3 regions of the Streptomyces sp. NBC_00390 genome follow, and region 1 is predicted to be linked to each of the others. Evidence: riboswitches for the same ligand, from Rfam matches in the RefSeq annotation. Region 1 holds a riboswitch; each other region holds the start of a gene.

Region 1 (7,806 bases):
GCTGCAGCACCGGCCGTCGTGGTCGCCGGCCCACCTGGCGGCGCGGATGGCAACGGAGGAGCGGCGGCTGGGCGAGCTGAGCGCCGGGGACCGCAGCGTGGAGGCCGCTTTCCACATGTCCTACGAGCAGTTGAGTGAGGCCCGGCAGCGGGCGTTCCGGCTGCTCGGGCATGCGCCGACGCCTGAGTTCGACGCGTGGACGCCGGCGGTGATGCTCGGTGTGGGCGTCGACGAGGCGGAGCTCGTGCTGGAGGAGCTGTACGACGCGAGCCTGGTGCTGCAACCCGGCCCCGGGCGGTATCGCCTCCACGACCTCGTGCGGGTCCACGCCCGGAAGCTGGCCGACGCCCGGCCCGAGGAGACGGCGCAGGCCCGCCGGCAGGTACTGGAGCTGTATGTGCAGGCGGGCCGGCTCACCGGTGACGACGGCCGGGCACCGGACGGGGCCCCGCAGCGGTTCGACTCCGCGCGGGACGCGGCGCGATGGCTCGACGGGGCGGGGCCGGACCTGGCGGACGTGCCGGGGTATGCGGTGGCGCACGGCGAGGACATTCTGGCGACACAGCTGGGGGTGGCGCTGCGGGACTACTTCCTCCACCACGACCGCTACGACGAGGGACGTGCGGCGCTGACGACGGCGCTGCAAGCCGCGGAGCGGACCGGGGACCCTGCGCTGCGGGTCCTGGTGACGGCGTCGCTCGGGCTGCTGGACTACCAACAGGGCCGGACCGCGCAGGGTGGGGACTGGTTCCGGCAGGGGCTGGAGTGCGCCCGCGAGAGCGGCGACGAGACATTGGCGGCCCAGCCTCTGCTCGGTCTGGCCATCCAGGACTTCCTGCCGGGGCGGTACGACGCGGTGGCGGCCACCACCGACGAGGTGCTGCCGGTCCTGGAACGGGCCGGCGACGAGTGGGGAGTGTCGCTGGCGCTGGCGATGCGGTCGATGAGCCGCTTCATGCGGGGGGAGGTGCAAACAGCGTTTGCCGACGCGCGGGCGGCGCTCGCCGCGGCGGAGCGCAACGGCCGCCCGATGCCGATCAGTCAGCGCCTGCTCTCCCTTGCGGACGGGCATGCGGCGCTCGGCGAACGGGCGGAGGCGCGGGCGGTGCTGCTGCGGGGTGAGGAACTGCTGCGTGAGGCCGGCGACCCGCTGTTGCTGGCGTTGACGCTGACACGGCTGGGATCGGTCGCGGACGACCTTGCGGAGGCGGAACGCCGCCATCGCCAGGCGCTGGCGCTGCACGCGGGCATCTCGCGGCGTTCGGAGCCGCACCGCACGCGGCTCGAGATGGAGATCCGCCGCCGCCTGGGTCAGTCGTACGCGGCGGCAGGAGCGGCGGCACGGGCACGACGGGAGTTCCGTGCGGCACTGGCCCTGGAGCGAGCGGCAGAACACCCGCAGCTGCAGGAGCAGTTACGGGCTTCGCTGGCGGAGGTGGACAGTGAGTGGGCCGGTGTCACCGGCGGGACGCCGGGCGTCACCGGCCGGTAACTGCGCGCAGGTTCCCGGCCGGTGCGGCCGAGGACCCGAATGGTGGAACTTCGACGGAGACTGCGGCAGGCCGGCCGGAGCCGGTTCACCCCTTGCGGACATTTCCGCAAGGGCTTCCCTGCGGCGCCCCCGCACGCCATCCTGACGGTGCATCAGTTCCACGTGACCACAGGGGGGCAACGGGCGTGCCGTCGACGAAGGACGAAGCGGGACACGAGCCGAGAGGCGAACGGACGAGCGCGCCGGAAGGCCGTTCCTCCACCACCCGGACGACCGACCCCCACGTGACCGACCACGGCGGTGGCGTGCGCTCCCTCCGGGTGCCCATTCCGGACAACCCCCTCGGGCACACCCTGGTCCATCTGCTCGACACCGACCGCGGACCCGTCCTCATCGACACCGGCTGGGACGACCCCGCGTCCTGGGACACCCTCACCGCCGGCCTGACCGCGTGCGGCACCTCGGTCGCCGAGGTCCACGGTGTCGTCGTCACCCACCACCACCCCGACCACCACGGCCTGTCCGGGCGGGTCCGGGAGGCGTCCGGCGCCTGGATCGCGATGCACGCCGCCGACGCCATGGTGGTGCGCCGCACCCGGGAGGCCGAGCCGGGGCTGTGGCTCGACTACCTGGCCGACAAGCTCACCCGCGCCGGCGCCCCCGAGGAGCACACCGCCCCGCTGCACGCCGCCCGCGCCGCCGGGCACACGGGCAGCCTCCCCGGGCTGCGCGCGGCCCTGCCCGACCGGGAGATCGTCCCTGGCGAGCTGCTCGGCCTCGCCGGCCGCAGGCTGCGCGCCCTATGGACCCCCGGCCACACCCCCGGCCATGTCTGCCTGCACCTCGAGGAGACCCATCCGGCCCGGCTCGCCGGCAACGGCCGGCTCTTCTCCGGCGACCATCTCCTCCCCGAGATCACCCCGCACATCGGCCTGTACGAGGACCCGGACGACGCCACCGTCACCGACCCCCTCGGCGACTACCTCGACTCGCTCGAGCGCATCGGCCGCCTCGCCCCCGCCGAGGTGCTCCCCGCGCACCAGCACGCCTTCACCGATGCGGCCGGCCGGGTCAGGGAGCTGCTCGTCCACCACGAGGAGCGCCTGGCCGGCCTGCTCGCCCTGCTGGCGCGGCCGCTCACCCCGTGGCAGGTCGCCGAGCGGATGGAGTGGAACCGGCCTTGGGACGAGATCCCCTACGGCTCGCGCAACATCGCGGTCTCGGAGGCGGAGGCCCATCTGCGCAGGCTCGTGAAGCTCGGCCGCGCGGAGGCGGTGCCGGGCAGCGCACCCGACCTGTACGTGGCGTCCGAACCGTGACCTTGCCCTGTGACCTGCGCCCCGCCGCCGCCCGGTGACCGGCCGGTACAGTAACCATGTCGTCATCATGCCCGTACGGGGGGAAGCCGGTGCAAATCCGGCACTGACCCGCAACCGTGAGCCGCCGTCACCGGCGGTGAGTCGGAATGCCTCGTACGCGTTCATGACCGGCTCGTGCCCACCGGGACCCGCCCGGTGGCCGGCACCGTCGAGGGATACGGAGCCGAGCCTGGTGCCTCAGTGTGCCTGCGCCCGGCCCTGAAGCAGGAGAGGCACCACCCGCCATGACCACCGTTCGCCGCTGCGCAGCAGCACTCGCCGTCTCCGCCGTGCTCGGACTGGCGGTGGTACCGGCCGCCTTCGCCGCGCCGAGCCCCACCCCGTCCGCCGCGCTGCCGTCCGGCCTGTACGGCACGGGCGACCCCACGTACGACGGTGTCTGGCGGCAGTCGCTGGCGCTGCTCGCCCAGGACACGGCCGGTTTCGTGCCCGCCGAGGCGGCCGTGGACTGGCTGACCGGGCAGCAGTGCGCGGACGGCGGCTTCCCCTCGTACCGTGCCGACGCGGCGAAGGCGTGCGACGCCAAGCTTCCGCTGGACACCAACGCGAGCGCCGCCGCCGTGCAGGCGCTCGCCGCGCTCGGCGGGCAGGACGCCGCCGTGGACAAGACGGTCGGCTGGCTGAAGTCCGTACAGAACAAGGACGGCGGCTGGGGCTACAACCCGGGCGGGGCCTCCGACGCGAACTCCACCTCCATCGTCATCGGCGCGCTCGCCGCGGCCGGTCTGGGGCCGGCCGACGTGACGTCGAAGGGCGGCAAGACTCCGTACGACGCGCTCCTGACGTTCGCCAAGCCGTGCGGCGGCAAGGACGGCGGGGCGTTCGTGTACCAGGTCAAGAGCCCCGGCATCGTCGCCGACTCCACCGCTGCCGCGGTGCTCGGCGCGCACGGCAAGGGCCTCGTCGTGACGGCGGGCACGAAGGACGGCAAGGGCACGGCCTGCGAGAAGGCGACGACGATCGAGGGCGCGGCCCACAACGGTGCGGCGTACCTCGCGAACGGGCTTGCCAAGACCGGGTACTTCAACACGCCGCCGATGCCGGGCGCCGAGGACTCGGCGCCCGAGCCGGACTTCGGGAACACGGCGGACGCGGTCGTCGCACTGACCGCACAGGGCCTGACCGAGCAGGCGAAGAAGCCGCTGACGTGGCTGGAGCAGAACGCTTCCGCCTGGGCCAAGGAGAGCGGCCCCGCCGCCTATGCCCAGCTGATCTTCGCGGCTCACGCGGCCGGCGCCGACCCGGCCGACTTCGGCGGCCAGAACCTGGTGACCGCGCTCAACGCGACGGGCCCCGCGCCGAAGAAGGCGTCGCCGTCGCCCGCCCCCTCCTCGCGTGACGAGAAGAAGGGTGAGGAGTCCGAGTCCCTGTCCATGTGGTGGATCGTGGGCGCGATCTTCGTCGCCAGTGTCGGCGCCGGCTTCCTGATCAGCGGCCGCAGGAAGCCGCGGCAGTGATGCGCACGCGTTTCCTGGTGCTCGTGCTCGGCGCCGTCCTCACGGTGCTGAGCGCTGCGCCCGCACAGGCGGCCGGCTACCGCTACTGGTCGTTCTGGCAGAGCAGCGGGGCGAAGTGGACGTACGCCACCGAGGGCCCGGCCACGGCGCAGCCCGCCGACGGGTCCGTGAACGGGTTCCGGTTCTCGGTGAGCGAGGACAGCGGGGACTCGGCGCAGCCGCGCCGGGGCCCGGACTTCGCGGCGATATGCGCGAAGACCCCGGCGAAGGCCGGCACGAAGCGGATCGCGCTCGTCATCGACCCCGGCACGGCGGGCGACGCCCCTCAGGGCGAGGCCCCGCCCGCGCTGCGCACGGCGTGCGCGCAGGTCGCAGACGGCGCGACGAGCGCGGAGGCGCTCGCGGCGGTGGCGAAACCGCTGCGCTACAACAGCCAGGCGCTGCTGTGCGCGATCTCCGGCTACCCGAAGTCGGGCTGCGGCGAGCAGGTCTCGGCGCAGGAGCCCCCGTCACGGGATGCGAAGGACGACTCGGGCGGCGGCCCGTCGCTCGGTGTCGTGGCGGGCATCGCGGCGGTACTGGGTCTGGGCGTGGCGGCACTGTGGCAGTCCCGCCGCCGGCGCACCCCATGACGCCTGCGCCTGCCCCAAGGCCGCACGACCCGTCCGGCCCGGCGCGCCGGGCCGCGCAGCGCGAGGCCGTTTCCACCAGCGGGCGCGTCGCGGATGCACTTCCGCCCGCGGCCGACAGCTCGGCCGGGCGCACGCGGCGCGCAGGCACGAGCCGCTCCTCCTCTGCCGGGACCTGGGTCGGCGGCTACCCGGGCGGTCGTCTCCTCGGCCGGCTGCGCGCGCCCGAGGCCACTCGCAGCAACGCCCTGCATGCCGGGGCCTGGTGGGTGTGGGCGCTCGGGCTTGCCGTGGGCGCGTCGCGGACCGCGAATCCGCTGCTGCTCGGACTGCTCGTCGGCGTCGCCGGGTACGTCGTGGCGGCCCGCCGCACCGACGCTCCCTGGGCCCGGTCCTACGGTGCGTTCGTCAAGCTCGGGCTGTTCGTCATCGCCGTCCGCGTGGTCTTCTCCGTCGCGCTCGGCTCCCCCATCGCGGGCACGCACCCGCTGCTCACGCTTCCCGAAGTGCCCTTGCCCGACTGGGCGCAGGGGGTACGGATCGGCGGGCGCGTGCACGCGGAGCAGCTGGTGTTCGCGCTGTACGACGGGGCCAAGCTCGCCACTCTCCTCATCTGCGTCGGCGCCGCCAACGCCCTCGCCAACCCCGCCCGGCTGCTCAAGTCCCTTCCCGGCGCGCTGTACGAGGCCGGCGTCGCCGTCGTCGTCGCCATGACCTTCGCACCCAACCTGGTCGCCGACGTCTTCCGGCTGCGCACCGCACGCCGGCTGCGCGGCCGCCCCACCGGAGGCATCAGGGCCGTCGCACAGATCGCCCTGCCGGTGCTGGAAGGCGCGCTGGAGCGTTCGGTCGCGGTCGCCGCGTCGATGGACGCGCGCGGCTACGGGCGCACCGCCGAGGTCCCGCCCGCCGTACGCCGCACCACCACCGTCCTCACTCTCGGCGGGCTGCTCGGTGTGTGCGCGGGCTCGTACGGACTGCTCGCGGCGGCGGGCGCCGCCTACGGGGTGCCGCTGCTGATCACCGGGCTCCTCGCCGCCGTCGCGGGCCTGCGGCTCGGCGGCCGCCGCTCCGTACGCACCCGCTACCGACCCGACCGGTGGGGCGTACGGTCCTGGCTGGTCGCCGCCTCCGGCGTGGCGGTCGCGGCCCTGATGATCCAGGCGAACGTCCAGGACCCGCAGGCGCTGCACCCCGGCGTCGTACCGCTCATCGCCCCGACACTGCCGCTGTGGCCCGCGCTGTCCGTGCTGATCGGCCTGCTGCCGGCGTTCGTCGCCCCCGTACCCACCGCTCCCGCAGGACCCGAGGAGTCGACCCCGTGATCCGCTTCGACGATGTGTCGGTGACGTACCGCGACGCCGGCGCGCCCACGATCAGCGGCGTCGATCTGACCGTGCCCGAGGGCGAGTTGGTGCTGCTCGTCGGACCGTCGGGAGTCGGCAAGTCGACTCTGCTGGGGGCCGTCTCCGGGCTGGTCCCGCATTTCACGGGCGGCACGCTGCGCGGCCGGGTCACGGTCGACGGCCGCGACACCCGCACCCACAAGCCCCGCGAACTCGCCGACCTCATCGGCACGGTGGGCCAGGACCCGCTCGCGCACTTCGTCACCGACACGGTCGAGGACGAGCTCGCGTACGGCATGGAGTCGCTGGGCCTCGCCCCGGACGTGATGCGCCGACGGGTCGAGGAGACCCTGGACCTGCTGGGCCTGGCCGACCTGCGCGACCGCCCGATCGCGACGCTCTCCGGCGGCCAGCAGCAACGGGTCGCGATCGGCTCGGTGCTGACCCCGCACCCCAAGGTGCTCGTCCTCGACGAGCCGACGTCCGCGCTGGACCCCGCTGCGGCGGAGGAGGTGCTGGCGGTGCTCCAGCGCCTGGTCCACGACCTCGGCACGACGGTGCTGATGGCCGAGCACCGTCTGGAACGGGTGGTGCAGTACGCGGACCGGGTGGTGCTGCTCCCGGGCCCGGGCCTGCCCCCGGTGACCGGCGCCCCGGCGGAGATCATGGCGCAGTCGCCGGTGCATCCGCCGGTGGTGGCGCTGGGCAGGCTGGCGGGGTGGGATCCGCTGCCGCTGTCGGTGCGGGACGCGCGGCGCAGCGCGGGTGCGCTGAGGGAACGCTTGGAGGGCGTCGCTCCGGGAGACGTCATACCGGGGGCCGTGCCTTCCGGGGCCACGCCGCAGGCCCCTGCCCGTCCGGCCGACGGCTCGCGGGCAGCGGCTCCGCCGGCCGTCGGCGCGTCGGCCCAGGCCCCGGCTCCCGCCCCCGGGAGCACGTCCATACGTGCCCGGGCGCGCTCGGGGTGGCTCTTCAGGCGGCGGGCGGCCTCGCACGACGCCGCACCCGCGACCGACGCGCAGTCGCCGGAAACGAGCGGCCCGGTCGGCGGCCGGATCGCCACCGTCACCCGCCTCGCCGTCCGCCGGGCCCGCATCGAGGCCCTCCGTGACGTGACCCTCACCGTTGCCCCCGGCGAGACCATCGCCCTCATGGGCCGCAACGGGGCCGGGAAGTCCACCCTGCTCTCCTCACTCGTCGGCATGGTCGAGCCCACCTCCGGCAGCGTGACCGTCGGCGGCCGCACACCCCACCGGACGGCGCCCCGCGAGCTGATCCGGCAGGTCGGGCTCGTGCCGCAGGAGCCGCGGGACCTGCTCTACGCGGACACCGTCGGCGCCGAGTGCGCCGCCGCCGACGCGGACGCCGGCGCCGAGCCCGGATCGTGCCGCGCGCTCGTCGGCGAGCTGCTGCCCGGCGTGCAGGACGCCATCCACCCCCGCGACCTCTCCGAGGGGCAGCGCCTCGCCCTCGCCCTGGCCGTCGTGCTGACCGGCCGCCCCC
Region 2 (7,806 bases), 3.1 Mb from region 1:
GGCCGCGAAGCAGATCAGGTTCAGCAGGAAGCGGCGGCGGTCGGCCTTCGACTCCAGTCGGTCGATGCTCTCGACCGAGTCCATCCACTTGAAGCAGAACTCCGCCTTCTCCCGGATGGACGGGATGTTCTCGACCGCCGCGAAGGCCGCAGTGCGGTCGTCCGGGTCGGGGAGGTAGGTGTCGAGCAGCGTCAGATAGAACTGGACGTGCACGGCCTCCTCGAACAGCTGGCGCGACAGATACAGCCGCGCCTCCGGGGAGTTGATGTGCTTGTAGAGGGTGAGCACCAGGTTGTTCGCCACGATCGAGTCGCCCGTCGCGAAGAACGCGACCAGGCGGCCGATCATGTGCTGCTCGCCGGGGGAGAGCTTGGCGAGGTCGGCGACGTCGGAGTGGAGGTCGACCTCCTCCACGGTCCAGGTGTTCTTGATCGCGTCCCGGTACCGCTCGTAGAAGTCCGGGTAGCGCATCGGGCGGAGGGTGAGTTCGAAGCCCGGGTCGAGCAGGTTCTTCGGAGTCCGGGAGGTGTCGGCGCTCAGCGCCGTCGTTGAGGGGTGGTGGTCGGGCGACGGGTGGGGGGTCATTACTGGCAGGCCTCGCAGGACTCGGGGTTCTCAAGGGAGCAGGCGATCGCATCGGCGTCGGGGGCCGCCTGCTGGACGTGGATGGTGGCAGGGGCCGTGCCGGACGCGGCGCGCGCGATCCGGGTCGCGGGGCGTGAGCGCAGGTAGTACGTCGTCTTCAGGCCCTGCTTCCAGGCGTACGCGTACATCGAGCTGAGCTTGCCGATGGTGGGCGTCTCCAGGAACAGGTTCAGCGACTGGCTCTGGTCCAGGAACGGTGTCCGCGCCGCTGCCATGTCGATCAGGCCACGCTGCGGGATCTCCCATGCCGTGCGGTACAGGGCCCGCACCTCGGCCGGCACCCAGGTGAAGTCCTGCACCGAACCGTTGGAGTCGCGCAGGGCCTCGCGGGTCTGGGTGTCCCAGACGCCGAGCTGCTTGAGCTCCTCCACGAGGTAGGAGTTGACCTGCAGGAACTCGCCGCTGAGTGTCTCTCGCTTGAAGAGGTTGGAGACCTGCGGCTCGATGCACTCGTACACGCCCGCGATCGAGGCGATCGTCGCGGTCGGGGCGATGGCGAGCAGGAGCGAGTTGCGCATGCCGACCGTGGCGATACGCTCCCGCAGCGCGTCCCACCGCTCGGGCCAGTTGAGCTCGACACCGTAGTGGTCGGGGTGCAGTACGCCGCGTGCCGTACGGGTCTCGGACCACGCCGGCAGCAGGCCGTTGCGCTCGGCGAGGTCGCAGGAGGCCTCGTACGCCGCCAGCATGATCCGCTCGGCGATCTTCGTGGAGAGCGCCTTGGCCGCGGCCGAGTCGAACGGCAGCCGGAGCTTGAAGAAGACGTCCTGCAGGCCCATCGCGCCCAGGCCCACCGGCCGCCACCTCGCGTTGGAACGCCCGGCCTGCTCGGTCGGGTAGAAGTTGATGTCGACGACCCGGTCCAGGAAGGTCACGGCGGTGCGGACGGTCTCGTCGAGGCGCTGCCAGTCGAGGTCGCCGGACGCGAGGACGAACGCACCGAGGTTGACCGAGCCGAGGTTGCACACGGCTGTCTCGCCGTCGTCCGTGACCTCGAGGATCTCGGTGCACAGGTTCGAGGAGTGGACGACGCGGCCCGGCTCGGCGGTCTGGTTGGCGGTGCGGTTGGACGCGTCCTTGAAGGTCATCCAGCCGTTGCCGGTCTGGGCGAGGGTGCGCATCATCCGGCCGTACAGGTCGCGTGCCGCGATGGTCCTGCGGGCCAGGCCCGCTGCCTCGGCCTCGCGGTAGGCGGTGTCGAACTCCTCGCCCCACAGGTCGACCAGCCCGGGTACGTCGGCGGGCGAGAACAGCGACCAGTCGGCGTCCGCCTCGACGCGGCGCATGAACTCGTCGGGGACCCAGTGCGCGAGGTTCAGGTTGTGCGTACGCCGCGCGTCCTCACCGGTGTTGTCCCGCAGCTCGAGGAACTCCTCGATGTCCGCGTGCCAGGTCTCGAGGTAGATGGCGGCCGCGCCCTTGCGCCGGCCGCCCTGGTTCACCGCGGCGACCGAGGCGTCGAGGGTCTTCAGGAACGGCACGATGCCGTTGGAGTGCCCGTTGGTGCCGCGGATCAGGGAACCGCGGGCGCGGATACGGGAGTACGAGAGCCCGATGCCGCCGGCGTGCTTGGAGAGGCGGGCGACCTGGTGGTACCGGTCGTAGATCGAGTCGAGCTCGTCGAGCGGCGAGTCCAGCAGATAGCAGGACGACATCTGCGGGTGGCGGGTGCCGGAGTTGAAGAGCGTGGGGGAGGAGGGGAGGTAGTCGAGCCGGCTCATCAGTCCGTAGAGCGCGGCGACTTCGTCCAGGGCACGGGCCCCCCTCGCGCCGTCGGACGTGGTGTCCTCGGCGAGCCCGGCGGCCACGCGCAGCATGAAGTGCTGTGGGGTCTCGATCACCTGACGGGTGATCGGGTGGCGCAGCAGATAGCGGCTGTAGAGGGTGCGCAGCCCGAAGTAGCCGAACCGGTCGTCGGCGCCCTGGTCGATCAGGTCGTCGAGGCGGGCCATGTGCCGCGTCACGAACTCGGCCGTCCGGTCGGCGATCAGGCCTTCGCGGTGCCCCACGGCGACCGATGCGGAGAAGCACACCGCGCCCTGCCCGGCGGCCTCTTCGGCGATCGTGCGGGTCAGCAGCCGGGCGGCGAGCCGGGAGTAGGCGGGGTCCTCGGAGATCAGTCCGGCGGCGGCGTCGGTGGCGAGGGAGCGCAGTTCGGCCTCGTCGGACCCGGCGTGCCGGCCGCGCAGCGCGGCGGCGGCGACCCTGCCGGGGTCGGTGTCGGGCAGGTCGGCCGTGAGCTCGGTCAGGAGCCGCAGGAGCGCGGTCCCGGGGCCGTCGGCCGTCTGCTCGACGGTGCCTGAGGCCGGATCGGCCGGCGCGATCGTCACGTGGTGCTCCCTCGCTCGGTTCCGGACCGGCGGGGGAGGGGAAGGCCGTGCGGCGTACGTGCCGCAGCGGGCAGCACCGTGCACGGCGTCCACCGGCCCAACCGCGAGACCCGGACGTCTTGGCACCCGGGTCGGTCGAACCGGATGCACCGTCGGCAGGTCCTCGGACTTGTGGGCGCGGCAAAGTGCACCACATCACACCGTTGCGGGACAGTTCCGGATTCGCACCGGATTCCCCTGCGGCGACAGCGAGCATGAGCATACATGTGGGGGCGGCCCGTTGCGTCACCCACCACATGTTGTGTCGGTGGGTAGGTTGTTGCCCGCTTTGCTCTCGTCGTTGACGAGAGCGGGCCGCCGGTTTCCCGGCGGCCCGCTGCTCGTTGGCGGTCGGTCGGTCAGTGACCGGCGCCCGCTGTGGCCGGCGGGAGTTCGGCCTGGACGCCCGGGTCACCCGCGTCCGCCGTGTAGTCGGACGGGCTGGTCTCGTCGACGCCGTCGGGGGCCTTGGCCGCCCGCAGGACGAAGGTGAGGACCACGGTGACGACGACGTTCAGCACGAACGCGGTGAGGCCGATGTAGCCGATCTCACCGATGCCGGGGATGACATCGGACGAGCCGCCGAAGTGCTTCTGGGCCGGGGTCGCGACGCCGTACGCGGTCCAGGTGCCGTAGACCATGCCGACCGCCCAGCCGGCGATCAGCGCCCAGCGGTGGAACCAGCGGGTGAACAGACCGCCGACCAGGGCCGGGAAGGTCTGCAGGATCCATATGCCGCCCAGCAGCTGGAAGTTGATCGCGACGGTCTTGTCCATGGTCAGGACGAAGACCAGCGCGCCGACCTTCACCAGCAGCGAGACCAGCTTGGAGACCTTGGTCTCCTGCGCCGGGGTCGCATCGGGCTTGATGAAGTCCTTGTAGATGTTCCTGGTGAAAAGGTTGGCCGCGGCGATCGACATGATCGCCGCCGGTACGAGCGCGCCGATGCCGATGGCCGCGAAGGCCACACCGGCGAACCAGTCGGGGAACATGTCCTCGAACAGCTGCGGAATCGCCAGCTGGCCGTTGGCCACCTTCACACCGGCGGCGATGGCCATGAAGCCGAGCAGCGCGAGCAGGCCCAGCATCAGGGAGTACAGCGGCAGGATCGTGGTGTTGCGGCGGATCACCTCGCGGCTGCGCGAGGACAGGGTCGCGGTGATCGAGTGCGGGTACATGAAGAGCGCGAGCGCCGAGCCGAGCGCCAGCGTGGCGTAACCCCACTGGCCCAGGTCGCCCGGTACCAGTGCACCGGTCGGCTTGCCGGTCGACTCGTTGATGGTCGCGAACTTCTCGCCGGCACTGGCGAAGATCTCGTCGAAGCCGCCCAGCTTGATCGGGATGTAGATGATCGCCACCGCGATGACGATGTAGATCAGGGTGTCCTTGACGAAGGCGATGAGCGCGGGTGCACGCAGTCCGGAGGAGTACGTGTAGGCCGCGAGCACGCCGAACGCGATCAGCAGCGGCAGGTCCTTGACGAACCAGTTGGTGGTCTCGCCGCCGCCGACGCCCATGACGTCGAGCACCGCCTGGATACCGACGAGCTGCAGTGCGATGTACGGCATCGTCGCCAGAATGCCCGTGACGGCGACCGCAAGCGAGAGACCCTTCGAACCGAAGCGCCCGCGTACGAAGTCCGAGGTCGTCACATAGCCGTGCTTGTGCGACACCGACCACAGCCGCGGCAGGAAGGTGAAGATCAGCGGGTAGACGAGGATCGTGTACGGCACGGCGAAGAAGCCGGCCGCGCCGGCCGCGTAGATGGCCGCCGGGACGGCGACGAAGGTGTAGGCGGTGTACAGGTCGCCGCCGAGCAGGAACCAGGTCACCCAGGTGCCGAACGACCGGCCACCCAGGCCCCATTCGTCGAGGCTGTGCTCGTTCTCGGCCTTGCGCCAGCGCGAGGCCAGAAAGCCCATGACCGTGACGGCCACGAAGAAGAAGATGAAGACGCCGAGTGCGACGCCGTTCACGTCGTTCTTCACTGCGACGCACCTCCCTTGCGGGCGCGCTGGTCACGCTGCCACAGCTGGTACGCGACCATCGTCAGCGCGGTCGACAGCAGGACCCAGAACATCTGGTACCAGTAGAAGAACGGCATGCCGATGAACGTCGGCTCGACCTTCGCGTAGGAGCTCACCCAGAGCATGGCCACGAAGGGCGCGAGGAGGCAGAGGGCAATGACCACCCGCACCGGTGTGACGGCGGGTTGCCTTGCTTCGGGCGCTTGTGGCGGTTCGGGCGCATCGGGCGCCTCGGGCACTGCGGACATCGTTGTCTCCGTCCCCTTGCTGATCAGCTGTACCTGTAACGCGCAGGGAAATGTAGGCGAGGGTTTTGAAGCGAGTCACCCCCTGTCCGTATATCGGTACGGCAACGACTGTGTCCAGGCTCCGGGCACGGAGGGGGAAACGCGACATAGCGCCGCAACGTTTGTTGCGGCGCCATGCGGTTGACGGCGGATCAGGCAGCTGCCGGGCCGGCCGGACCCCCGGCAGGGGTGTGTGGCCGGGCCGGCGTTCAGTCCTTCGGCCGCTGCAACCTCGCCACGCTGTGCTGTTCCGGGGGGCGACCCCCGGACCCCCGGCAGGGGTGTGTGGCCGGGCCGGCGTTCAGTCCTTCGGCCGCTGCAACCTCGCCACGCTGTGCTGTTCCGGGGGGCGACCCCCGGACCCCCGGCAGGGGTGTGTGGCCGGGCCCGCGTTCAGTCCTTCGGCCGCTGCAACCTCGCCACGAACTTGTAGCGGTCGCCGCGGTAGACCGAGCGCACCCACTCCACCGGCTCGCCCTGCGCGTCCAGCGAGTGGCGCGACAGCATCAGCATCGGCAGGCCCACGTCCGTGCCGAGCAGGCCGGCTTCGCGCGGGGTGGCCAGGGAGGTCTCGATCGTCTCCTCGGCCTCGGCCAGATGGACGTCGTACACCTCCGCCAGTGCCGTGTAGAGCGAGGTGTACTTCACCAGGCTGCGGCGCAGCGCCGGGAAGCGCTTTGCCGACAGATGCGTCGTCTCGATGGCCATCGGCTCGCCGCTGGCCAGGCGCAGCCGCTCGATCCGCAGCACGCGTCCGCCGGTCGAGATGTCCAGCAGGCCGGCCAGCGTGTCGTCGGCCGTGACATATCCGATGTCCAGCAGCTGGGACGTGGGTTCCAGCCCCTGGGCGCGCATGTCCTCCGTGTACGAGGTGAGCTGCAGCGCCTGCGAGACCTTGGGCTTGGCCACGAAGGTGCCCTTGCCCTGGATACGTTCCAGCCGGCCCTCGACGACCAGTTCCTGGAGCGCTTGGCGCACCGTGGTGCGCGAGGTGTCGAACTCGGCCGCCAGCGTGCGCTCGGGCGGCACCGGCGTGCCGGGCGGCAGCGTTTCGGTCATGTCGAGCAAGTGGCGCTTGAGCCGGTAGTACTTGGGTACACGCGCGGTCCGTGTCTGGGCACCGCTCTCGTTCTCGGTGCTGCCCCCGTCCGTGGTCATGGCCCGCCTTCCCGCCTGCTGCGCTCCTGCCGTCACCGGCTCCTCCGTCTGTAGCGGCTCACATGGTGGCATGGACCGGTCGCAGGTCGTCGCCCTCCCTCAGGTGTCGGTCCGATAACGGACACGACAGCCCTTCTTATACACCCTTGACACCCCTAAAGGTCTAGGCCAAGCTCCGGGTACTGGTCTAAACCACTAAAGACCAAGTCCCAGCCCCACGAGCAGTACTCGGCGTATTTCTCCGTAGGTCTTCGCGGTGGGCGGGGAGTTGCAGAATTCCCTGAGGAGGGTGGCGTGAAGCGCAAGCTCATCGCGGCGATCGGTGTCGCGGGCATGATGGTCAGCATTGCCGCGTGTGGCTCCGACAGCGACAAGCCGGGGGACAAGGCCGGTGCCGAGGTCAAGGAGATCACGGTCTGGCTGACGGTCGACGCCCAGAACAACTGGCCCGAGCTCGTCAAGGCCGCGGATGACGCCGTGGTCAAGAAGCACCCCGGCCTCAAGGTCAAGCACGAGTACTACGGCTGGCCGGACAAGAACGCCAAGCTCGACGCCGTACTCGCCACGGACAAGGCTCCGGACGTGGTCGAGATGGGCAACACCGAGATGCTCGGCTACACGGTCAAGGGCGCCTTCGCCGAGATCGACCCCGCCAAGTTCGACCAGTCCGACGCCTGGCTGGACGGCCTCAAGGAGTCGGTCACGTACAACGGCAAGACCTACGGCGTTCCGTACTACGCCGGTGGCCGCGTGGGCAACTGGCGCAAGGACGTCGCCGCCGAGGCCGGCGTGAAGGCCACGCCGAAGACGTACGCGGAGCTGACCGCCGCCCTCGACAAGATCCAGAAGAAGAAGGGCAAGAAGTTCAGCGCCTGGTACCAGCCGTCGCCGGACTGGTACGCGGCCATGTCCTTCGTCTACGACGCGGGCGGCGCCATCGCCAAGAAGGAAGGCGACCAGTGGAAGTCGACGCTCTCGTCCCCTGAGTCCATCAAGGGCCTCAAGGAGTACAAGAACGTCCTGGACAAGTACATGAAGGCCGACAAGACCAAGGACGAGTCGGACCGCTACATCGTGTACGGCCAGGGCAACGCCGGCATGATCTTCGGCGCGGCCTGGGAAGGCGCCACCTCCGAGACCCCGGAGAACGACAAGACCGGCAAGCTCAAGGGCAACCTCGAGAACTTCGTGATGCCCGGCCCGTCCGGCAAGAACATGCCCGTCTTCCTCGGCGGCTCGGACCTGGCCATCCCGGTCAAGTCCAAGGCGCAGGGCGTCGCGGCCGAGTGGATCAACGCCTTCACCGGCGCCCAGGGCCAG
Region 3 (7,806 bases), 570 kb from region 1:
CCGTCGCCGCCAGATGCAGCTTGGTGAGCGCGCCTTGGGGCCGACGGGAGCCGGTCGTGCGGCCGTGCTCGGTACGCGCCCGTGAACGGCGCCCGGCCGCGCCCTCCCCGAGACCCGGCACACTCAGCACCTTCGTGCGGAAAGGCTCCGCGGCGCGCACGGGCTGCTGCTCACCGCTCCCGGCACCGGGGAGCGGGGCGGGAGCGTCCGCGTCCGCAGGGTCCGCGGGCGGCGGCTCGGTGGCCGCCGGTGCGTCCGGGCCGCTGCTCTGCGGGGGCAGCCCGCCGCCGCCGTCCGGGCCGCCGTCCGGGCCGTCTCCGTCCGGACCGGGGTCCGGATCGGGCTCCGGATCCGGGTCGGCCTCGTCCTCGCCGAACTGCTCCAGCGTCTCGTCGAGCTTGTCCTCGTCGAGGCCCGGTGCGTCGAACGGAGCCCGCCGCCTGCGGTGCGGCAGCGCCAGCAGCGCCGCCTGGCGAACGTCCTCCTCCGCGACGTCCGTACGCCCCGCCCACGCCGCCAGCGCCGTCGCCGTCCGGGCCATCACGATGTCCGCGCGCATGCCGTCCACCTCGAACGCCGCACAGGTCGCAGCGATCTGACGCAGCACCACATCACCGAGCCGCACGGTGGGCAGCAGCTCCCGTGCGGCCACGATGCGGTCGCGCAGCGCCGTCTCCTCGTCCGCCCAGCGCGCCGCGAAGGCGGCGGAGTCGTCGTCGTACGCGAGCCTGCGCCGCACGACCTCCACCCGCTGGTCCGGGTCCCGCGACGCGGCGACCTCCACCGTCAGTCCGAACCGGTCCAGCAACTGCGGCCGCAGCTCGCCCTCTTCGGGGTTCATGGTCCCGACGAGGAGGAAGCGCGAGGCGTGCCGTACGGAGACGCCTTCACGCTCCACGTACGAGGCGCCCATCGCAGCGGCGTCCAGCAGAAGGTCGACCAGATGGTCATGGAGCAGATTGACTTCGTCGACGTACAGGATCCCGCGGTGCGCGCCGGCCAGCAGGCCCGGCTCGAAGGCCTTCACGCCGTCCGCCAGCGCCCGCTCGATGTCCAGCGCACCGACGAGCCGGTCCTCCGACGCGCCGACCGGCAGCTCGACCATCGCTGTCGGCCTTCTCGCCCCCGGTCCGACCTCGTGTGGCCCGTCAGGGCAGGTGAGGTCGGGCGCAGCCGGGTCGCAGGAGAAGCGGCAGCCGCTGACGACGTCCATGGGAGGCAGCAACGCTGTGAGCCCGCGCACGATCGTCGACTTCGCGGTGCCCTTCTCGCCGCGGACGAGTACACCGCCGATGGCCGGTGAGACGGCATTGAGCAGCAGACTCAGCCGCATGTCGTCCATGCCGACGACTGCGGTGAACGGGTAAGGGACCGATGCCATTAACGAGTACCCCCTTCGAGGGACGTGCTGTGATCGGGCGTGTCAGGGGTGCTGCGCCAGGAGACGACGAGGCACTGGCGCGGATGTGCCCGGGACGGTGAAGAGCACGGCCGTACGGGCTCCGCGTTCCCCGCGTGTGCCGGGACACCGCGAACGGGGGCGGTGTCCCCGGGACGCATGGCCCGCCCCCGCCTCACGGCGCACCCGGCGCAATGAACGGCAGCCCGGCCGGGGGCCCCTGGTCGATCAGCCGCAGCAGCGCGTCCGTGTCGGCATGCTCCTCGATCAGGTCGCCGAGCCGGTCCAGCTGTTCCTCGCGCAGCGAGCCGAAGCTCGTGTCGGGCGCGGGCACGAACCGGCGCCCCGCCGCCGCGGCCACGTCCCGCAGGAACGCCCGCCGGAAGGCGTCGCTCTCCAGCGAACCGTGCCAGTGGGTGCCCCACACGGATCCCACCCGGCACCCGTCCAAGAAGGGTTCGCCGCCGAGGACTTCGGCGACGCCGTGGTGGATCTCGTACCCCTCGACCCGTTCGCCGAGAGCCTCGCCCACCGGTCTGGCCAGGGTCTTCCCGGGCGCGAACCGTACCCGTACCGGCAGCAGTCCGAGCCCCTCGACCTCCCCGGCCTTCGACTCGACGTCGTCCTCGATGCGTTCACCCAGCGCCTGGAAGCCGCCGCAGATGCCGAGCACCGGCAGGCCCGCCGCCGCGCGCCGCCCGATCGCGTCGGCGAGTCCCCGCTCACGCAGCCAGCCGAGCGCCCTCACCGTCCCGCGCGTGCCGGGCACGACCACGAGGTCGGCGTCGACGAGCTCCTCGGCACGGTCCACGAACCGCACCACCACGCCCGGTTCGGCCGCCAGCGCGTCCACGTCCGTGAAGTTGGACATCAACGGCACCGCGCACACGGCGACCCGCAGCACGTCCTCGCCGAACGGCGGCGCGACCACCGACTCGCGCACGGCGCCCCGCAGGGACACCCGCAGCCCGTCCTCCTCGTCGATGCCGAGCCCGTGCGCGTACGGCAGCACACCGAACGTCCGCCGTCCGGTCAGCCCGAGCAGCATGTCCAGGCCGGGCTCCAGAAGGGTCACATCGCCGCGGAACTTGTTCACGAGATAGCCCGCGATCAGCTCCTGGTCCTCCGGCGCCAGCAGCGCCGTCGTACCGAAGAACTGCGCGAACACCCCGCCCCGGTCGATGTCCCCGACCACCAGCACCGGCAGCCGGGCCGCCCGCGCGATGCCCATGTTCACGATGTCCGTGCGCCGCAGATTGATCTCGGCCGGGCTGCCCGCCCCCTCGCAGATCACGGCGTCATACGTGCCCCGCAGCTCCTCCAGGCACGCCATGACGGGCTCGAACAGCTCGCGCTGTCTGCCTCCGTGGTAGCCGCGGGCGCTCAGCTCGCCGACCGGCTTGCCCATCAGCACCACCTGGCTGGAGCGGTCGCTGCCCGGCTTCAGGAGCACGGGGTTCATCAGCGCGCTGGGCTCCACACGCGCGGCCTGGGCCTGCATGGCCTGGGCCCGCCCGATCTCCGCCCCCTCGCGGGTCACGAACGAATTGAGCGACATGTTCTGGCCCTTGAAGGGCGCGACCTTCACGCCCTGCCGTACCAGCCACCGGCAGATACCGGCGGTGACGACACTCTTGCCCGCGTCCGACGTGGTGCCCGCGACCAGCAGGCCCCCGCCTCTGCGTGCGCTCCCGCTCATCCCCGCCCCTTCCCGGCACCGCGGCGCCCCGCCCTCTCGGCGCGGGCGGCCGGCGCCGCTCCGTACGCCAGGCGGACGCCCGCGCCGACTGCGAGAGCCAGCACACCGACCCGCCGCGACAGCCGCACAGCCCGCTCGATGTCCGCGAACTCCACCGGCCGCCCGGAGCCGCCCAGCACCGGGCGGTGCTCGGTCCGGCCGCCGTACGACAGGGTCCCGCCCAGCCGTACGCCGAGCGCCCCGGCGAACGCCGCCTCGACCGGGCCCGCGTTGGGGCTCGGATGCTTCGCGGCGTCGGCCCGCCATGCCCGCACGGCTCCGCGCGGATCGCCGCCGGCGACGACCGCGAGCCCGGCGGTGAGCCGTGCCCCCGGCCAGCCGACCAGATCGTCCAGGCGCGCCGACGCCCACCCGAACCTGAGGTACCGCGGCGACTTGTGCCCCACCATCGCGTCCAGGGTGTTCACCGCCCGGAAGCCCACCAGGCCCGGCACTCCCGCGAGCGCGCCCCACACCAGGGCGCCGACGACCGCGTCGGAGGTGTTCTCGGCCACGGATTCGACCACGGCACGGGCGATCTGCTGCTCGTCCAGGGAGTGGGGATCGCGTCCGCACAGATGCGGCAGCCGCTCGCGCGCGACCTCTACGTCCCCGGCGGCGAGCGCGCCCCCGATGGCCCGCGCCTCGCGGCCGAGCGTGGTGCCGCCGACGACGGCCCAGGTGGCGGCGGCGGTCAGGGCGACGGACGCGGTACGGGAACGGCGCGCGGCCCGGGCTGCCAGCGCGCCCAGGGCGACGGCACCTCCGGCGCACACCGCGGTGTGCAGCGCGCCGCGGCCCCGGTGGTCACGCCACAGGACATGTTCGACGGCGCCCGCGGCGCGCCCGAAGGCGGCGACGGGGTGTCCCCGGCGGGGATCGCCGAGCAGCAGATCGACGACGAGGCCCGCGGTGGCGCCGTACACGAATACACGGTCGGCACGCATGGGTTCAGCGACCCCTTGCGCGGTGGATCTGCCCGCGGACGGACCGGGCGGACACGGCTGAACCGCAGCCAGACATGGCGATGAGTCCTCACTCAGGGTCCGCGCCCTGGTTCGACGTGACCGGCGGTGAGAGTTCCTGGCTCCCCGGGGACTGCTCCCCGGGTGACAGTGGCGGGACCGCGCCGGATTCGCACCGGACTTCCTCTGCTGCCGCCGTAGATGGCCCCGGCAGTCCACCACGCGCGCGAACGCCCGTCAACTCACCCTTGACCTGCGGCGGGACAGTGTGCCGAGCCCCACACCGGGCACTGCACCCCGCCCTGCACCGAACCTCGCGCCGAGGCGGGTGCCGGGGCATGCGCCGACGACGGAAAGGCCGGTCACGGTCCACCCGGGGGTGGACCGTGACCGGCCTTCACTGCACGTGCGCTGCCGTCAGCTGACGATCAGATAGATCCCGTACGCCACGGCCGCGGCGCAGAGTGCGAAGCAGGCGTAGGCGCCGGTGCGGGCCAGTGCCGCGGACCCGCCGCCGGAGGCCGCGGCCTCCTGCTTGCTCAGGCCCACGACGCCCAGGGTGAACAGGCCCACCAGAGCGACGGTGGCGAGGAGACTCACGCCGAAGACGGAGCCGAGAGCTGCCCAGTCGATTTTCATACTGCTGATTCCTTACACCGAGGCCGGGCTGCCGGCCGGCTCGGCCGGGGGAGCGGCCGGGGCGGGGATGGTGGTCTTGATGTCCTGCGCGGGGGTCCCCGCGGGGGGCGGGATGACGGCCGCGATGGCGGTGGTGACGACGCCCGCGGGCTCGTCGGCCTCGATGTCGTTGACGTTGTTGTGGTCGATGACCTGGCGGCGGGAGATGAACCAGATCGCGACACAGGAGGCGATCAGGAAGGCGGCGACGGTCGCGACACCCCAGTCACCCTGCTGGGTGACGAATTCCGAGCCCGCCGCGACGAGGCCTGCGGCCGGAAGGGTCAGACCCCAGGCGACGAACATCCGGGTCGCGGTGGACCAGCGGACGACCCCGCCCTTGCGGCCGAGGCCCGCGCCCATCACCGCGCCGGAGCACGAGTGCGTGGTCGACAGGGAGAAACCGAGGTTGGAGGAGGCGAGGATGACGCTGGCCGCGCTGGTCTGGGCGGCGAAGCCCTGCTGCGGCTGGAGGTCGGTGAGGCCCTTGCCCATGGTGCGGATGATGCGCCAGCCGCCGAGGTACGTGCCGAGCGCGATCGCGAGACCGGCGGAGACGATGACCCACAGCGGGGGGTTGGAACCCGGGGCGATCACATTGCCGGCGACGAGGGCCAGCGTGATGATGCCCATCGTCTTCTGGGCGTCGTTCGTGCCGTGCGCGAGGGAGACGAGACCGGCCGAGGTGATCTGGCCGGCGCGGTAGCCCTTGGCGGTGGCGCCGGCGTCGGCGTTCTTGCCGAGCTTGTACGTCAGCCGGGTGGCCACCATCGCGCCGATGCCCGCGACGAGCGGGGCGGCGATGGCCGGTATCAGCACCTTGGTGACGACGACGCTTCCGTTGACGCCACCGAAGCCGACCGATGCGACCGTGGCGCCGATCAGACCGCCCATGAGTGCGTGGGACGAGCTGGAGGGCAGACCGACCAGCCAGGTCATCAGATTCCAGAGAATGGCGCCGACGAGCGCCGCGAAGATGACTTCCGGCGTGATGCCTGAGTCGTCGACGAGACCGCTGGAGATCGTCTTGGCGACCTCCACCGACATGAAAGCACCGACGAGGTTGAGCACGGCGGACATGGCGACCGCCGTCTTGGGCTTCAGTGCGCCGGTCGAGATGGTCGTCGCCATCGCGTTGGCGGTGTCGTGGAAACCGTTCGTGAAATCGAACACGAGAGCTGTCACGATCACGATCGCGAGCAGCAGTGTGATGTGTTCCATTTAACCCAGGCAATCGTTTGACGTCATTGGCTGGCCGACCGTAGGCAACCTGGATGAACGGAAGGTGAACTGGGCCCGGCGGTGCAGTGTCCGCAAGTGAGTAGAAGTGGTTCCGCTTATGAAGGTGGGGCTCGGCTGCGGTCGCCGAAAGCCCGTGGAATCCGTTCGAAACGGGCCCCGTGCGGGCGATCGTGGTGCCCCGGTGCACGCCTCCGCCGGCTGCCGGTGACTGAGAGGATCGTCACATGACGGAACAGGGGCGGCAGGACGCGCAGGACGCGATCGACCGGGCATGGCGGGACCTCGTGACAACCGCCCGCAGGACGGCGGCCGAGGGTCTGGTGGTCGGCACCTCGGGCAATGTCTCGGTACGGGTCGGGGAGACCGTCCTTGTCACCCCGAGCGGGGTCCCCTACGACAGGCTCACCCCCGCGGACGCCGTCGGTGTCGATCTCGACGGCGGCCGGCTCTTCGGCGACCTGGCGCCCACCAGCGAGCTGCCGCTGCATCTTGAGGTGTACCGCCATACCGGCGCAGGCGCCGTGGTGCACACCCACGCCGTGCATGCCACCGCGGTCTCCACCCTCGTCCCCGAGCTCCCGACCATCCACTACATGACCGCCGCACTCGGCGGCCCCGTACGCGTCGCCCGCTACGCCCTGTACGGCACCGAGGAGCTCGCCCGGAACATGCGCGAGGCCCTGCGCGACCGCAGCGCGTGCCTGCTGCAGAACCACGGAACCGTCACCTACGGCGACTCCCTCGACCAGGCATACGACCGCACGGCCCAGCTGGAGTGGATGTGCCGCCTCTGGCTGACCGCGTCGTCCGTGCCGGGACTCTCGCCCACGCTGCTGTCCGAAGGGCAGCTGAATGAGGTGTCCGACCAGCTGAAGGGCTACGGCCAGCCCCGCCACTGACGGCGACCGGCCTCGCGTCGGGGGCCCTGGACCGAGGTGGGGACCGGTGCCGGCCGGTCCGGTGCCCGGCGACCATGACGCGGGGGCGGGGTGTGCCGGGCCGGGCCGGGTCGGGCCTGTTGCCGGAAGGGCCGGAGTCGGGAGGGCGTTCGCCGGAGGGGCCGGGGCGCTGTCGGCGGCCGCTGCTCCTGGCCGGGTCGGGGCGGTCTGTCGCCGGGAGGCGGCCTTGCGGCCTGCGCCCGCTCGCCGGAGAGGGGCGGGGCTTCTGTCGGTGACCGCCTCGCGGCCGGGTGCGCCTGGCCGGGTCGGGCCACTTGCCGGCAGGCGGCCTTGCGGCCGGTGGCGCTTGCCCGAGGGGGTGGGGGTGCGCCGGGTCCGTCGGCCAGGGGCGGCGGCACCGTGCAGAGGCCCGTCAAGCGGTACGCCGTCCGGCGCCGGCCCGGTGACCGCGGCCCACCCGTACGCCGTCCCGCACGCCCCTCCACTGGCAGCGTGGCCCGTGGCTGCCGACACTGGACGGGTGCGCGCGGCAACAGCGACGGCAGCGGCCGTCACCACTCTGCTCGGCGTCGGCGCGGCAGCGATAGCGGCCGGCCGCTACGCGAGCAACGCCGCGCTCAAGGCTCCGGTCGGGAAACCCCTGCCCGGTGACCCCCGGCTCACCGTGCACGAGACCGAAGGCGACCGCATCACCCTGACCCGCAGCCTGGCCTCGCTTCGCCCCGGCACCTACGGACTCGCAGGCTCCGGCGTCCATGCCGTCGTGGGGCAGGTGCTCGACCACGTCCCCCATGCCCCGGACACCGTCGTACGCCACCTGGTACGCGTCACCGGTGACGGCCTCGAGCGGGGCGACAAGGTCCGCCTCACTCCTCAGCTGCACAG

What was found. Region 1 has a riboswitch for cobalamin ahead of OHS70_RS26325 (prenyltransferase/squalene oxidase repeat-containing protein). Riboswitches for the same ligand answer to the same signal wherever they lie in the genome.
Region 2: it holds a riboswitch for cobalamin, as region 1 does, so the genes downstream of both, OHS70_RS12150 (ribonucleoside-diphosphate reductase subunit alpha) here and OHS70_RS26325 (prenyltransferase/squalene oxidase repeat-containing protein) in region 1, are expected to answer to the same signal.
Region 3: it holds a riboswitch for cobalamin, as region 1 does, so the genes downstream of both, OHS70_RS28925 (cobalamin biosynthesis protein) here and OHS70_RS26325 (prenyltransferase/squalene oxidase repeat-containing protein) in region 1, are expected to answer to the same signal.

The regions. Positions count from the first base shown of each region.
Region 1 is NZ_CP107945.1:5,971,424-5,979,229, reverse strand. Features, by position in the region: gene OHS70_RS26335 (AfsR/SARP family transcriptional regulator) at 1-1,492, shown strand, start outside; gene OHS70_RS26330 (MBL fold metallo-hydrolase) at 1,777-2,811, shown strand; cobalamin riboswitch at 2,862-3,021, shown strand; gene OHS70_RS26325 (prenyltransferase/squalene oxidase repeat-containing protein) at 3,096-4,328, shown strand; gene OHS70_RS26320 (SCO2322 family protein) at 4,328-4,960, shown strand; gene OHS70_RS26315 (energy-coupling factor transporter transmembrane component T) at 4,957-6,282, shown strand; gene OHS70_RS26310 (ABC transporter ATP-binding protein) at 6,279-7,806, shown strand, end outside.
Region 2 is NZ_CP107945.1:2,910,119-2,917,924, reverse strand. Features, by position in the region: gene OHS70_RS12155 (ribonucleotide-diphosphate reductase subunit beta) at 1-585, opposite strand, end outside; gene OHS70_RS12150 (ribonucleoside-diphosphate reductase subunit alpha) at 585-2,975, opposite strand; cobalamin riboswitch at 3,113-3,237, opposite strand; gene mctP (monocarboxylate uptake permease MctP) at 3,374-5,002, opposite strand; gene OHS70_RS12140 (DUF3311 domain-containing protein) at 4,999-5,289, opposite strand; gene OHS70_RS12135 (GntR family transcriptional regulator) at 5,722-6,486, opposite strand; gene OHS70_RS12130 (extracellular solute-binding protein) at 6,781-7,806, shown strand, end outside.
Region 3 is NZ_CP107945.1:6,541,366-6,549,171, forward strand. Features, by position in the region: gene OHS70_RS28915 (putative cobaltochelatase) at 1-1,381, opposite strand, end outside; gene OHS70_RS28920 (cobyric acid synthase) at 1,575-3,098, opposite strand; gene OHS70_RS28925 (cobalamin biosynthesis protein) at 3,095-4,084, opposite strand; cobalamin riboswitch at 4,193-4,337, opposite strand; gene OHS70_RS28930 (hypothetical protein) at 4,520-4,741, opposite strand; gene OHS70_RS28935 (inorganic phosphate transporter) at 4,754-6,001, opposite strand; gene OHS70_RS28940 (class II aldolase/adducin family protein) at 6,247-6,921, shown strand; gene OHS70_RS28945 (alpha/beta hydrolase) at 7,442-7,806, shown strand, end outside.